2 regions of the Bacillus sp. JJ722 genome follow, and region 1 is predicted to be linked to the other one. Evidence: riboswitches for the same ligand, from Rfam matches in the RefSeq annotation. Region 1 holds a riboswitch; the other holds the start of a gene.
What was found. Region 1 has a riboswitch for cobalamin ahead of V7014_RS19280 (ribonucleoside-diphosphate reductase subunit alpha). Riboswitches for the same ligand answer to the same signal wherever they lie in the genome.
Positions count from the first base shown of each region.

Region 2: it holds a riboswitch for cobalamin, as region 1 does, so the genes downstream of both, metE (5-methyltetrahydropteroyltriglutamate--homocysteine S-methyltransferase) here and V7014_RS19280 (ribonucleoside-diphosphate reductase subunit alpha) in region 1, are expected to answer to the same signal.

Region 1 is NZ_JBALMO010000170.1:7,793-14,417, reverse strand. It holds gene V7014_RS19280 (ribonucleoside-diphosphate reductase subunit alpha) at 1-1,657, opposite strand, end outside; cobalamin riboswitch at 1,813-2,014, opposite strand; gene V7014_RS19275 (helix-turn-helix domain-containing protein) at 2,296-2,838, shown strand; gene V7014_RS19270 (ABC transporter ATP-binding protein) at 2,881-3,987, shown strand; gene V7014_RS19265 (ABC transporter permease) at 3,977-4,789, shown strand; gene V7014_RS19260 (ABC transporter permease) at 4,776-5,579, shown strand; gene V7014_RS19255 (ABC transporter substrate-binding protein) at 5,576-6,625, shown strand, end outside.
Region 2 is NZ_JBALMO010000049.1:254-7,229, forward strand. It holds partial or broken gene V7014_RS08035 (anti-sigma factor) at 1-97, opposite strand, end outside; gene V7014_RS08040 (RNA polymerase sigma factor) at 90-605, opposite strand; gene V7014_RS08045 (AAA family ATPase) at 722-1,480, opposite strand; gene V7014_RS08050 (TetR/AcrR family transcriptional regulator) at 1,629-2,219, shown strand; gene V7014_RS08055 (MFS transporter) at 2,349-3,566, shown strand; cobalamin riboswitch at 3,741-3,931, shown strand; gene metE (5-methyltetrahydropteroyltriglutamate--homocysteine S-methyltransferase) at 4,061-6,361, shown strand; gene V7014_RS08065 (DUF3916 domain-containing protein) at 6,734-6,976, shown strand, end outside.

The sequences.
Region 1 (6,625 bases):
CATAGGTGACTGCTTCATCGCTTTCCCATTTGATTTGTTTTAAAGCGAGTAAGTGATGCCATCCAAACGTACCCATTCCCACTGATCTGTATTTTTGATTTGTTAAAGCTCCTTGAAGAACAGGAATTGTATTTAAATCGATGACGTTATCTAGCATACGTAGTTGAATAGCGATAAGTCTTTCTAGTGCATCATCAGTTACTGCTTTCGCAAGATTAATGGAAGATAAATTACATACAACGAAATCGCCAGGAATTTTCTCCGTTACAATATGTCCGTCTTTCACATATTCTTCAATTCGAAGGGTTGCACTTTGATTTTGTGTTATTTCCGTACATAAATTACTGCAGTATATCATTCCTATATGAGAGTTAGGGTTCTTGCGATTAACCTCATCTCGGTAAAACATAAATGGTGTGCCTGTTTCTAATTGACTTCTCATAATGCTCTTCATAATATCAATAGCCGCCACTTTTTCTTTTGAGAGGGTAGGGTGGTTGATGCATTCTTCATATTTAATGCGGAATGAACCACTCCCTTTTTCTTCATCATAAAAATCTTCTAATGAGTAGCCCATTACTTTGCGCACTTCATGTGGATCGAATAAATACCAATCTCCTCGTGCATCCACTTGCTCCATGAAAACATCGGGAATACACACACCTGTAAATAAATCGTGTGTACGCATACGCTCATCACCGTTGTTCAATTTGACATCTAAAAAGGCAAAGATATCTTTGTGCCATACATCTAGATAAGCACTAATTGCCCCTTGCCGTTGTCCGAGTTGATCTACACTCACTGCTGTATTATTTAGTTGCTTCATCCAAGGGATAACTCCTGAAGAAGCTCCTTTAAATCCTTTAATATCGCTTCCGTGACAACGGATTTTGCCTAAATACACACCAATGCCTCCTCCGTTTTTTGAAAGGGTAGCAATATCTGTGTTGCTGTCATAGATTGATTCTAGGCTATCGTCCACTGTTTCAATGAAGCAGCTAGATAGTTGTCCCCATGTTTTTCCAGCATTTGATAGCGTTGGAGTAGCCGTCGTCATATAAAGACTGCTCATTGCCCAATAGGCTTCTTGAATATAGTGCAAACGTTTTTCTTGAGGCTCATCCTTCATTAAGGTCATAGCAATGATGATAAAACGTTCTTGTGGCAGTTCGAATACTAGTCCTTGATGACTTCTTGCCAAATAGCGATCAGCTAGCATTTTAATACCAATGTAAGTGAATAAATAATCGCGATCAGGGATGATATAAAAACTGATTTCTTCAATTTCTTGTGGCGTATAGCTCTCTAATAAACTTTTATGATAAATATTCTTTTCTGTTAAAAGCTTGAGTAGCTCAAAGAGAGAGCCGTATCGTTGCTTTGCATCGTAATTTCGATTGATGCTAGCTTCTTTGTAGAGTGTTTGTATATACAAACGTGAAGCCGCATTGCTCCATTCAGGTTCTTCTGTTGAAACATAAGAAAGAGCTTCTAGAATAATTTGTTGATAGATTGTTGGCTCATCATTGTAATGCTTTACTAATGGTTCTAGCTTCTCTTCAAGAAGGTGAATAGGAAGCTTAGGAAATGCTGTACGTAATTGTCGTAGTTCATTGTAAATATTTTCGTATGTTTCGTTTTTTTCTAATTCAATCATTTCATCTGTTCTCCTTTTTCATTCAATTATTAATACTTAGAATAAGAGCATAAAAAAATCCGCTACCTATAGGAGCGGATTTAAAACGACATACAAATATATAAGGAGAATTCCTTTATAAAAAGTCGTTTCAACTCTCAATCCCCGAAGAAAGAAACAATTAGTTAAAGGTGGCAGGTCTCCTGGCTATGCTTCATCCTACACGAATGCCTTCCCATATATGAAGATCAACAATCATCTTCTCTATATAGTGGTTTCATTCTATCGTCAGCAATTACAGTTGCGGGAACAGCTCCGGATTCTCACCGAATTCCCTATTAAGTCCTAAAATAGGACACCACTTTTAAACACAATATATAGTTTTGTTTTGTTTGGTAAATACTAAATGTTGTGTTTAATACTACCATATCTATTAGCTTTTAACAAACATAATACATCTGCATTTTATCAAAAAAATATTTAAATAATAAGGATCATTATTACCAAAAAATATATTAAACAAATTGAGATTTTTCTATTGCAGTTTTTGATAAATCTTGTATAATATCTAGTGGTAAAAGTAAACTTAAAGTAATGTAATAGTAAACAATAGTTACTGGAAGTTTACTAACTTTAAACACGATTGAGGTTATACAATCATGCAAATCGGTAGGAAAATAAAAAATTTACGACTGAAAAAAGGTCTTACGCAGGAAGAATTAGGTGAGCGTACAGATTTAAGTAAAGGTTATATTTCCCAGTTGGAACGAGATTTAAGTTCACCGTCCATAGAGACATTTTTCAATATTATTGAAGTATTAGGTTGTTCACCAAAGGAGTTCTTTAATGAAGAAGATCATATTCAAAAGGTGGTCTATGGTGAAGAAGATCAAACATGCTTTGAAGATGAAGAGAGAGGATATCATATTCAATGGCTTGTGCCAGAGTCTAATGAGAAAGAAATGGAGCCGATTATTCTCACTTTTGAAGAAAAAGGTGAATTTAAAGTATTTGAGCCATCCCTTTCTGAAACGTTTGGCTACGTCTTAGAAGGTAAGATAAAAGTAAACTTAGGAAAAAGAGAATACTATGCTAAAGCAGGAGAGGCGATTTACTTTGGAGCTTCAGATGAGCATCAAATTGTAAATGAATATACTGGGAAATCGCAATTGATACTTGTAGCAACAGATTCTTATTTATAGAAAAACCTACATTAATGGGGAATAATGATAAAGGAGACAGACATGACAGAACAAACTATTATTCGCTTTGAGGGCGTAACAAAGCAATTTGATGATGACCCACCTGTATTGAACAATGTTAGTTTTGAAATTGAAAGAGGGAAGTTTTATACGCTACTTGGACCTTCGGGCTGTGGAAAGACAACCATTCTGCGATTAATTGCTGGATTTATGAGCCCGTCTGAGGGAGATATTTATATTAATGGTAAACTGGTGAACAATATTCCTGCGAATAAACGCCAAGTAAATACAGTATTCCAAGATTATGCACTGTTTCCACATTTAAATGTTTATGAAAATGTTGCATTTGGCTTACGAATTAAGAAAATGAATAATAGCGCGATCGACCAAAAGGTAAAAGAAGCACTTCGCTTCGTAAACCTTGCTGGTTATGAGAATCGAGAAATCAGTGAGATGTCAGGTGGTCAACGACAACGTGTGGCAATTGCTAGAGCGATTGTTAATGAACCAGAAGTAATTTTACTAGATGAACCACTATCTGCACTAGATTTGAAGCTGCGTACGGAAATGCAATATGAGCTTCGAGAATTACAACGTAGATTAGGGATTACGTTTATCTTCGTTACCCACGACCAAGAAGAAGCGTTAGCGATGAGTGATGAAATCTTCGTTCTAAATAGTGGTAATATTGAACAAAGTGGTACACCATTAGATATTTATGATGAGCCAATTAACCGCTTTGTTGCTGACTTTATTGGTGAATCGAATATCGTTGAAGGGCGAATGATTGAAGATTATTTAGTTGAATTTACTGGCAAGCGCTTTGAATGCGTGGATGGAGGATTAAGTCCAAATAAAGCGATTGAAATCGTAATCCGACCAGAAGATTTAGAAATTACGACACCTGAAAAAGGAAAAATTCAAGTGAAAGTAGATACACAATTATTCCGTGGCGTTCACTATGAAATTTCTTGTTATGACAGCGATGGTAATGAGTGGCTTGTCCATTCAACGAAGAAGGCTACAGTAGGTGAAGAAATCGGCTTATTTTTCGAGCCAGAAGCAATTCATGTAATGGCTCCAGGTGAAACAGAAGAAGAGTTTGATGCACGTATCGAGGCATACGAAGAGGCAGACCATGAAGAGTAATCGAATATTATATGCGATTCCATATTACGCATGGATGTTATTGTTTGTAATTGCGCCGATTGTTTTAGTGTTGTACTTCTCGTTTATTGATATAGAAGGTGGATTTACACTTGCTAATTATCAGAAATTCTTTACACCTGTTTATTTGAAAATGACGCTTAGTTCATTTTGGTATGCTTTCTTAATCACTGGTTTTGCTTTATTAGTGGCCTATCCAACAGCATATTTATTAACAAAAACAAAGCATAAGCAGTTATGGTTATTACTTATTATTTTGCCATCATGGATTAATCTTTTATTAAAGGCATATGCTTTCATGGGTATTTTCGGAACATACGGACCAATTAATGCTTTTCTAGAAGTGATTGGTATTGGAAATACACAAATTCTATTTACGGACTTTAGCTTTGTATTTGTTTCTGTATATATCTTTATTCCGTTCATGATTTTGCCGATTTTCAATGCGTTAGAGAAAATGAATCCTTCACTTGTATATGCATCATTAGATTTAGGTGCTTCAAGTTGGACGACGTTCAGAAGTGTTGTTTTTCCTTTGACACTAAATGGAGTTAAAGCAGGGTGTCAAGCTGTATTCATCCCGGCGTTATCGCTATTCATGATCACAAGATTAATTGCGGGTAACCGAGTAATTACGCTTGGGACGGCAATTGAACAACATTTCCTTGTAACACAAGACTGGGGAATGGGAGCGACAATCGCTGTATTCTTAATCATTATTATGTTTATCATCATGATTCTTACTGGAAATCGGAAGCGAGGGATGAAAATTGAAAAGAAATAGTAAGCTATCTACTATTTATTTGGCAATTGTATTTATCATTTTATACGCGCCGATTTTCTATCTGATGTTTTACTCCTTTAATAGCGGTGGCGACATGTCAGGCTTTGAAGGTTTCACTTTGGATTTTTATAAAGAGGTACTTCAAGATACTCGGCTTCTTATTATTGTGTTAAATACTTTGGTAATTGCTCTTTTATCAGCGGCAATTTCGACAATTATCGGTGTGTTAGGTGCACTATCGATTATGTACGTAAAGAATATTAAGATGAAGAATACAATGCTATCGCTTAATAACGTATTAATTGTTAGTCCTGATGTTATTATTGGTGCTTCATTCCTAATTCTCTTTACAATGATTGGAATTAAATTAGGCTTCACTTCTGTATTGCTTTCACATATTGCTTTCAGTATTCCAATTGTAGTTATTATGGTATTACCAAAGTTACAAGAAATGAGTGCGACGTTAATTGATGCGGCCCTTGATTTAGGTGCAAGTAAATGGAACGTCTTAACGAAAGTTGTTATTCCGTTTATTACGCCAGGTATATTTGCTGGTTTCTTTATGGCATTAACCTATTCGTTAGATGATTTCGCGGTAACATTCTTCGTAACAGGTAATGGATTCTCAACACTTTCAGTTGAAATTTATTCTCTAGCAAGAAGAGGTATTTCGTTACAAATCAATGCGTTATCGACGCTTATTTTCTTATTCACAATTGTATTAGTAATCGGTTATTACTTCATTAATCAACGCAATAACCGTTCGAAAGGAGTGAGTATAAGAAAATGAAGTCGATCACAAAAGTATTTATTCTCGTTTTTGTCGTTTCGTTCGGTCTGTTATTTTGGATTAATAGATTGAATGCATCAGAAGGCTATTCTGGTGATAATACGATAACTGTATATAACTGGGGAGATTATATTGAACCAAAACTAATTGAGAAGTTTGAAAAAGAAACAGGATATAAAGTTATTTATCAAACGTTCGATTCAAATGAAGCGATGTTGACGAAGATTGAACAAGGTGGAACAACATTTGATATTGCGGTTCCTTCTGAATACGCGATTTCAAAGATGAAAGAAGAAGACTTGTTGCTTCCAATTGATCATAGTAAGATTCCGAATTTGAAATATATTGATAAACGCTTTTTAGATTTATCATTTGATCCGAAAAATAAGTATTCGATTCCTTATTTCTGGGGAACAGTAGGAATTGTTTATAATCCTGAGCAGTTAGGTGGAAAGAAAATTACAAGTTGGAATGATCTGTGGGATAAAGATTTACGAAATGAAATCCTACTAGTTGATGGAGCTCGGGAAGTAATGGGTATGGGGCTTAATACTTTAGGCTATTCTTTAAATGATGTTAACAAGGCGCATTTACAAGAAGCGAAAGAGAAGCTAGATACACTTACACCAAATGTGAAAGCGATCGTTGGTGATGAAATAAAAATGTTAATGGCCAATGAGGAAGCTTCTGTTGGAGTTGTATGGTCTGGTGATGCTTCTGAAATTATGTATGAAAACGAAAAGTTAGAATATGTAGTGCCAAAAGAAGGCTCTAACTTGTGGTTTGATAACATTGTTATTCCGAAAACGGCAAAGAATATTGAGGGTGCCCATGCATTTATCAATTTCATGCTTGATCCAGAAAATGCCGCTCAAAACACGGATTATGTTGGATACTCGACACCTAATGTTGGTGCACTAGAGATTTTGGGAGAAGAAGTAGCTGGTGATGAACGTTTCTATCCTGGCCCTGAATTGACAGAAAAACTAGAGGTTTACGAGAACTTAGGTAAACGTAATTTGGCTTATTATAATGAGCTGTTTTTA
Region 2 (6,976 bases), on a different contig from region 1:
TCTTATGTTGACGAATCGTTTGTTCAACAATACTTGATAGTTCTGCTGGAATTTCAATGTTATGATATTCTTTTTTCAATTCTTCTAATTTATTCATGTATTTTTCCCTCCGAGTGACTGGAATCCAGATCCATTCGTAACAGTTTTAATGCTCGATATAATCGAGTTTTTATGGTATTTGGATTTTCTTCAAGAATATGTGCAATCTCCTCAATCTTAAGGTCTTCAAAGAAACGAAGAATAATGATCATGCGATATGTATGAGGTAATGCCTCAACTGCTTCTCTTAAATCCATATCCTCATAGCTGTCTTCATTGCCATGTGCCATAAACTCAATCGTTTCATCTTCTACTAATTGCTCCCTCTTACGCTTTCTAATCATATCTATTGACGTATTAATAATAATTCGATAAAACCAGCTTTTTATAGCGGCTGATTCTTGAATATTCTGGATGGAACAAAGCCCTTTTCGAATCGATTCCTGGACGATATCTAAAGCATCTTGTTGATTTTTAACATAGCTATACGCAAATCGATATAAGCTTTGTTGGTTTTCTGTTACATAGGTTATAAAATCTCTTTCTATTTTCTTTTTGTAAAACATGTTATTACCTCTCTTGATACGTATCAATTTTGAAGACAATGCTAAGACGCAGCTGTCTGTAAAAAAGTTTTATAAAAAAAATAAAAATAAGATTTCTCTTATTTTTATTTTACTTCTTATTCATTTTTCTCCATTAACACTCTTAACATTCTCTCAGGATAATCTAAAAAAGATTTCGTTATTTGATAATGCTCCGTTTCTTTATATGATACTCGATGATAACCTTCTTTAATTTCGTAGATGATTGCATTTGGGTATGCCATTAAGATTGGTGAATGTGTAGCAATGATAAATTGACAACCTTGCTCAACAAGCTCATGTAATCTGGCAATCATCGTTAATTGACGGGATGGAGAAAGTGCCGCTTCAGGCTCATCCAAAATATAAATTCCTTCCCCTTTAAATTTATGTACTAATAATGACATGAACGATTCTCCATGAGATTGCTCATGAAGCGATACACCACCGTATTGATCAATTAGTTTTGGCCCACCATGCTCACGATCCAGTTCCTCAATATTAGTTGCTACATTATAGAAACTCTCTGCTCTTAGAAAGAATCCATCACGCGGTTTCATCACACCTTTCACTATAGTGACAAAATCATGTAGCTCTGAATGCGATTCATACGATGAAAAATTAAAATTTTTTGTACCTCCTTCAGGATTGAATCCATAAGATGTAGCAATCGCTTCTAGGATTGTCGATTTTCCACTTCCATTTTCTCCAACAATAAAGGTTACATTAGGATGTAACTTTAATTCAGATAAATATTGAACAGCTGGTAATGAAAATGGATACTTGGAAGTAGAAGGTATTAGGTTTCTCTTTAATTTTACACTTCTAATAAATTGATTAAAGTCAGTCAGTTCCATGAATTATTGAAATCTCCTCATCATTTTATTCGTCAATAGGCTCTTACATTTCTTTTTATATTACCTTATTTCTCTCTTGACAGTCATTGTAATTATATATATCTTATTAGTAGACCAACCGTTCAGTTTAGAAGTTATGGAGGCTAATATGGGAAAACAAAATGAAGGATCGTCTACAAAACTTAAAATTGCCAAAATAGCTGAAGAATTATTTTCTCAAAAAGGCTATGCAGCGACTTCGATGGAAGATATTACAATCGCATCAGGAAGTAGTAAAGGCAGCATTTATTACCACTTTAAGAGTAAAGAAAAACTCTTTATGTTTATTATAGAAACAACTGCAAATGAATGGAAAGAAGAATGGAACAAAATAGAAGTAACTTGCAAAACAAATATCGAGAAGCTATATGCTATTGCCGAGCACTATGTTAAAGATTTTCAAAACCCAATTTTTAAAGCTATGGAAGAATATGGTACGAGTGAAGTTGTAGATGAAGAAGCTACATCTGAATTATTAAATATTATTCGAAATCAATATTATGAATCATATGAAAAAATCATCATGGATGGAATGAAAACTGGTGAATTTATTGACGAAAATCCACGGGAGCTTATGTATATGCTTTTTGCTCTTCATAATGGCTTAGGTGTTGCGTATTATGAAATGGATTTTGATCAATTGAAAGCACTATATCGTAAAAGTATAGATCTTATATTAACTGGAATAGCTAAACGATAATTCTTAAACATAGGTCGGAGAATGTTCTGACCTAAAATTTTCACACATTTTATAAACCGAACGTTCAGGTTGTTTTTTACACTTTTGTAGACCGAACGTTCAGACTACTAATAAAGGAGACATGAGTAAATGAAAGACTTAATAAGAAATCGAATCTTTCTTATCATTTTAAGCTCCGATTTACTAGATCAAATGAGTATATGGATTCGAAATATGGCAATATTATATTTCGTTATCGAAAAAACAAACCAAAATCCTGTTGCTATTTCTGCAATAACCGTCATCGAATTTCTGCCAATGTTTTTATTCTCATTTATAGGAGGAACATTAGCTGACCGTTGGAATCCGAAGAAGACCATTATTAGCGGTGGACTATTAAGTATTGCTTCCATTCTGCTTATTATCACTTCGGTTTCACTTGGGTTTTGGCAAGCTATTTTCTTCGCTACATTCGTGTCAGCTATTGTTTCTCAGTTTTCACAACCTTCTTCTTCAAAAATCTTCAAAAGACATATACCTGAAGAACAAGTTAGCGTAGCACTAGGTTTATCACAAAGTTTGGGTTCCATATTTGTCATAATTGGACCAATAATTGGAACGACCGTTTATACACAATTTGGCATTTTGCCATCACTTTATCTATTAATAATCACCTTTGGTTTATCAACACTTATTACGTTGTTCTTACCGAAAGATGCTTCCTTTGTACCCGATAAGAATTCAACTGTTTTGTTAGAAATTAAAGAAGGTTTTAAGTATGTTTGGAGCAGCAATAATTTACGGAGAATTTGCTACATCTTTTTCTTCATCGGAATAGCGGGTGGTCTTATACAACCACTTGAAGTGTTTCTTGTAACAGATCGATTAGATTTACCGAAAGAAGCCTTACAATGGCTAACTTCCATTGCCGGTTTAGGAATGTTTATAGGAGGGATTATTGCCGCGATTATCGCTGAACGCATCAGTGGAAGAGCTGCTTTTGTATTCACGCTCATATTCATGTCCATCTCAACAATCTTAGAAGTATGGTCAACATGGTTTGTTTTAACAGCATCGCTAACTTTTTTAAGCTCATTCTTTGTAGCTTTTATACAAATCAAACTTAGTACATTGATGATTACGTACGTTGATGAAGCATTTATTAGTCGAACAAATGGTATTATTACACCAATCATGTTAGCTGCGATGCTAATTGGAAATGCTTTTTCAGGTGTAATAATGCAAGGCACTTCACTCTTTATCGTATATTTCATAGCTGCATTATTCACAGCATTAGCAAGCATCCCTTCTTTAGGGCTTTCGTTTTCAAAAAGTACGAAAAGGACCACAGCAGAATTAAGCTCATAGTTAGAAAGCTGACGATAAGTATTAATAAGTTTACTTTTCGTCAGCTTTTCTTTAGTCCATATATTTATAACCTATACTGTTTTTTCAGTAATCTTTGTTCTCTTTTTGTTTTTGTTTGACGCTCAGCAGTAAAAGTGTTATCATTCGGTATGTTTATTTAGAATTATCAAAAAATAAATATTTGTGGGAATAGGTTTCTTAATATGTATTAAGAATTAAAAGGGAAGTTTGGTGTAAATCCAACGCGGTCCCGCCACTGTATTAGAGTAGTTAGCACATGTATATCACTGATCGATATCGATTGGGAAGATTGTGACTAATGATGATCCTTAAGTCAGGAGACCTGCCTAATCCAACAACACTGTTTTTTACCTACGGAAGATAGGGAGGTGTTAGAATGAATAAACCTGTGCATACATATGGGCATTTCTAACTTTTTTCTAGGGGTAAGTTAGAGGTGCCTTTTTATTTTTATGTATTTGAAAAACAGGGAGATGAATATTTTGAAAACAAGTAATTTAGGTTATCCGCGTATTGGAGAAAATAGAGAATGGAAAAAAGCTCTAGAACAATATTGGGCTGGAAAAATTGATGAACAAAGCTTTGAACAATTAACAGAGAATGTATTGTTATCCAATCTTCAAAAACAAATCGAACAAGGAATTGATTTCATTCCAATAAATGACTTTAGCTATTACGACCATATGCTTGACACTGCTACAATGTTTGGTCTTGTACCACATCGCTATGGCCCTATAAGCGGTAACATACCATTATCTCAATATTTTTCAATGGCTAGAGGTAATCATACAGCTGTTGCCTCTGAAATGACAAAGTGGTTCAATACGAATTACCATTATATTATTCCAGAATTAAATAACCCAACATTTCAACTAGTTGAGAATAAGCCATTAAAGGCCTATCGAAAAGCGAAAGAAATGATTGGAGTGAAAGGAAAGCCTGTAATAGTAGGTCCCTATACATTCCTAAAGCTTTCTAAAGGATATGATGAAAACCAAATTCCAAGTATCCTATTACAACTTATTCCCTTATATCAGCAAGTTCTTAAAGAATTACAAGACGAAGGTGTCGAATGGGTACAAATCGATGAACCAATTCTTGTAACATCTATTACAAATAGTGAATGGAAAACCGTTCAATATATATATGAACAATTACATGAAGCTGCTCCTTCTTTAAATAAAATGCTTCAAACATATTTTGATGCAGTAGATGACTATGAATCAATCGTATCATTACCAGTACAAGGAATCGGATTAGATTTCGCTCATGGATTAAATCAAAACATAAAACATATCCAAACATTTGGTTTCCCAGTAAACAAAGTACTAGGTCTAGGCATCATAGATGGACGAAATATTTGGAAGGCTGATTTAAATAAGAAAAAAGACACCATAGATGCTATTTTGAATATAGTTGACACAGATAGAGTATGGATTCAGCCTTCTTGTAGTTTATTACATGTTCCAATTAACATAAAAAACGAATCAAAATTTGAAGAAACATTAAAGAATGCGCTAGCATTTGCAGATGAGAAATTACAAGAAATACAACTATTGAAAACTAGCTATGAAAATAATTCAAACAGTATTACAGAAGCTTTCGAACAAAATAGAAGAGATATAAAGATATTAAATATGGCCCCTGCTCGAAATAGATCAGATGTTCATTCAGCTGTTAAGAACATTACTTGTCAAGATTTCAAACGCAGTGAAAGCTTCGAACAAAGAAAAGTAATTCAACAAAAGTATTGGAAACTACCAGACTACCCAACTACAACAATTGGTAGCTTCCCACAATCAGTGAAAGTTCGTAATGCACGTCGTCAATTCAAAAATGGAGAATGGACTGATACTCAATATAATGAATTCATAGAATCCGAAATTGATAGATGGATTACAATTCAGGAAGAAATCGGATTAGATGTACTCGTACATGGTGAATTTGAACGCAATGACATGGTTGAATACTTTGGAGAAAAACTAACTGGTTTTGCTTTTAGCTCAAATGGTTGGGTACAATCATATGGCTCACGTTGTGTAAAACCTCCTGTTATATTCGGTGACGTAGCATTTAGTGAACCAATGACATTAAGGGAAAGTCTATATGCTAAAAGTTTAACTAATAAGCCCATGAAAGGAATGTTGACAGGTCCGGCTACAATTCTAAATTGGTCGTTTGTTCGTGATGATCTTTCTAGAAAAGAAGTATGTTTTCAAATCGCACTTGCTCTTAAAAAAGAAATTAAAATTCTAGAGAAGAATGATATAAAAATGATTCAAGTTGATGAGCCTGCATTACGTGAGGGTCTACCTCTTAAAAAAGAAGGTTGGCAAGAGTATTTAGATTGGGGAGTTCAATCCTTTTTATTAGCAACATCTTCTGTTGAAGCAACAACACAAATCCATACACATATGTGTTATTGCGATTTCAATCATTTCCTAGATGTTATTAGCAAACTAGATGCCGATATTATTTCTATCGAAACTTCTAGAAGTCACGGTGAGTTACTTCAATCATCACAACTGAAATCTTATGATAAAGGAATTGGCCTTGGCGTATATGATATTCATAGTCCAAGAGTTCCATCAGTAGAAGAAATTACAGATATTATTATAAAATACTCTGCTGCATTACCTAAGGATCAAATCTGGATCAACCCGGATTGTGGATTAAAAACAAGAAAAGAAGAAGAAACAATCGCATCTTTACAAAACATGGTGAAAGCAACAGAATACATTCGTAATAAAGAAGCTGTGAGTACAACTATATAATTAAGTAATTAAAGGAGTTAAAAATATTTAACTATGATTGCTATTGACGAAAACTCTAAAGCCGTACATGTTTCATCAATCTTTCCAATTACACAGGTAGAAAAAGTATAATATCAATTAGCCATGGAACGTTACCAAGCTAGAAAAAATATTAAAACATCCAAATAATCTAAGGGCTAGCTATGTTATATTTTTCTTTTATAACATAGCCCTTTAATATTCATTATTATCTTAGATTTCAATATAGATAAAACCTATTACTTTGAATCAAGTACGACACGTCCATTTAGCACCAAAAAAATTTGTAACTTTCACGACTCCGTTAAATAACTCTGTTCTTATTTGAACAGAATAAAAGTAAGGAGAAATAGTATGCGTGAGAAAAAAGTTCGTGGGATTAAACGTAAATCTACTAATATGATTAAACGAATTGAAGAAAAAACATTGAAGTTTCCAATAGAATTTTACAATGGTTATTGGTATCTGCATCTACCAGTTGCTGAAGACTTTATAAATTCCGTCAAAACTCCAAAAAAAATCAAACGACTCTGTATCCAAACAATGTTGGCTAGAGCTGAACATCTAATTGGAATGAAGCCAATTGACAAAGAAAAA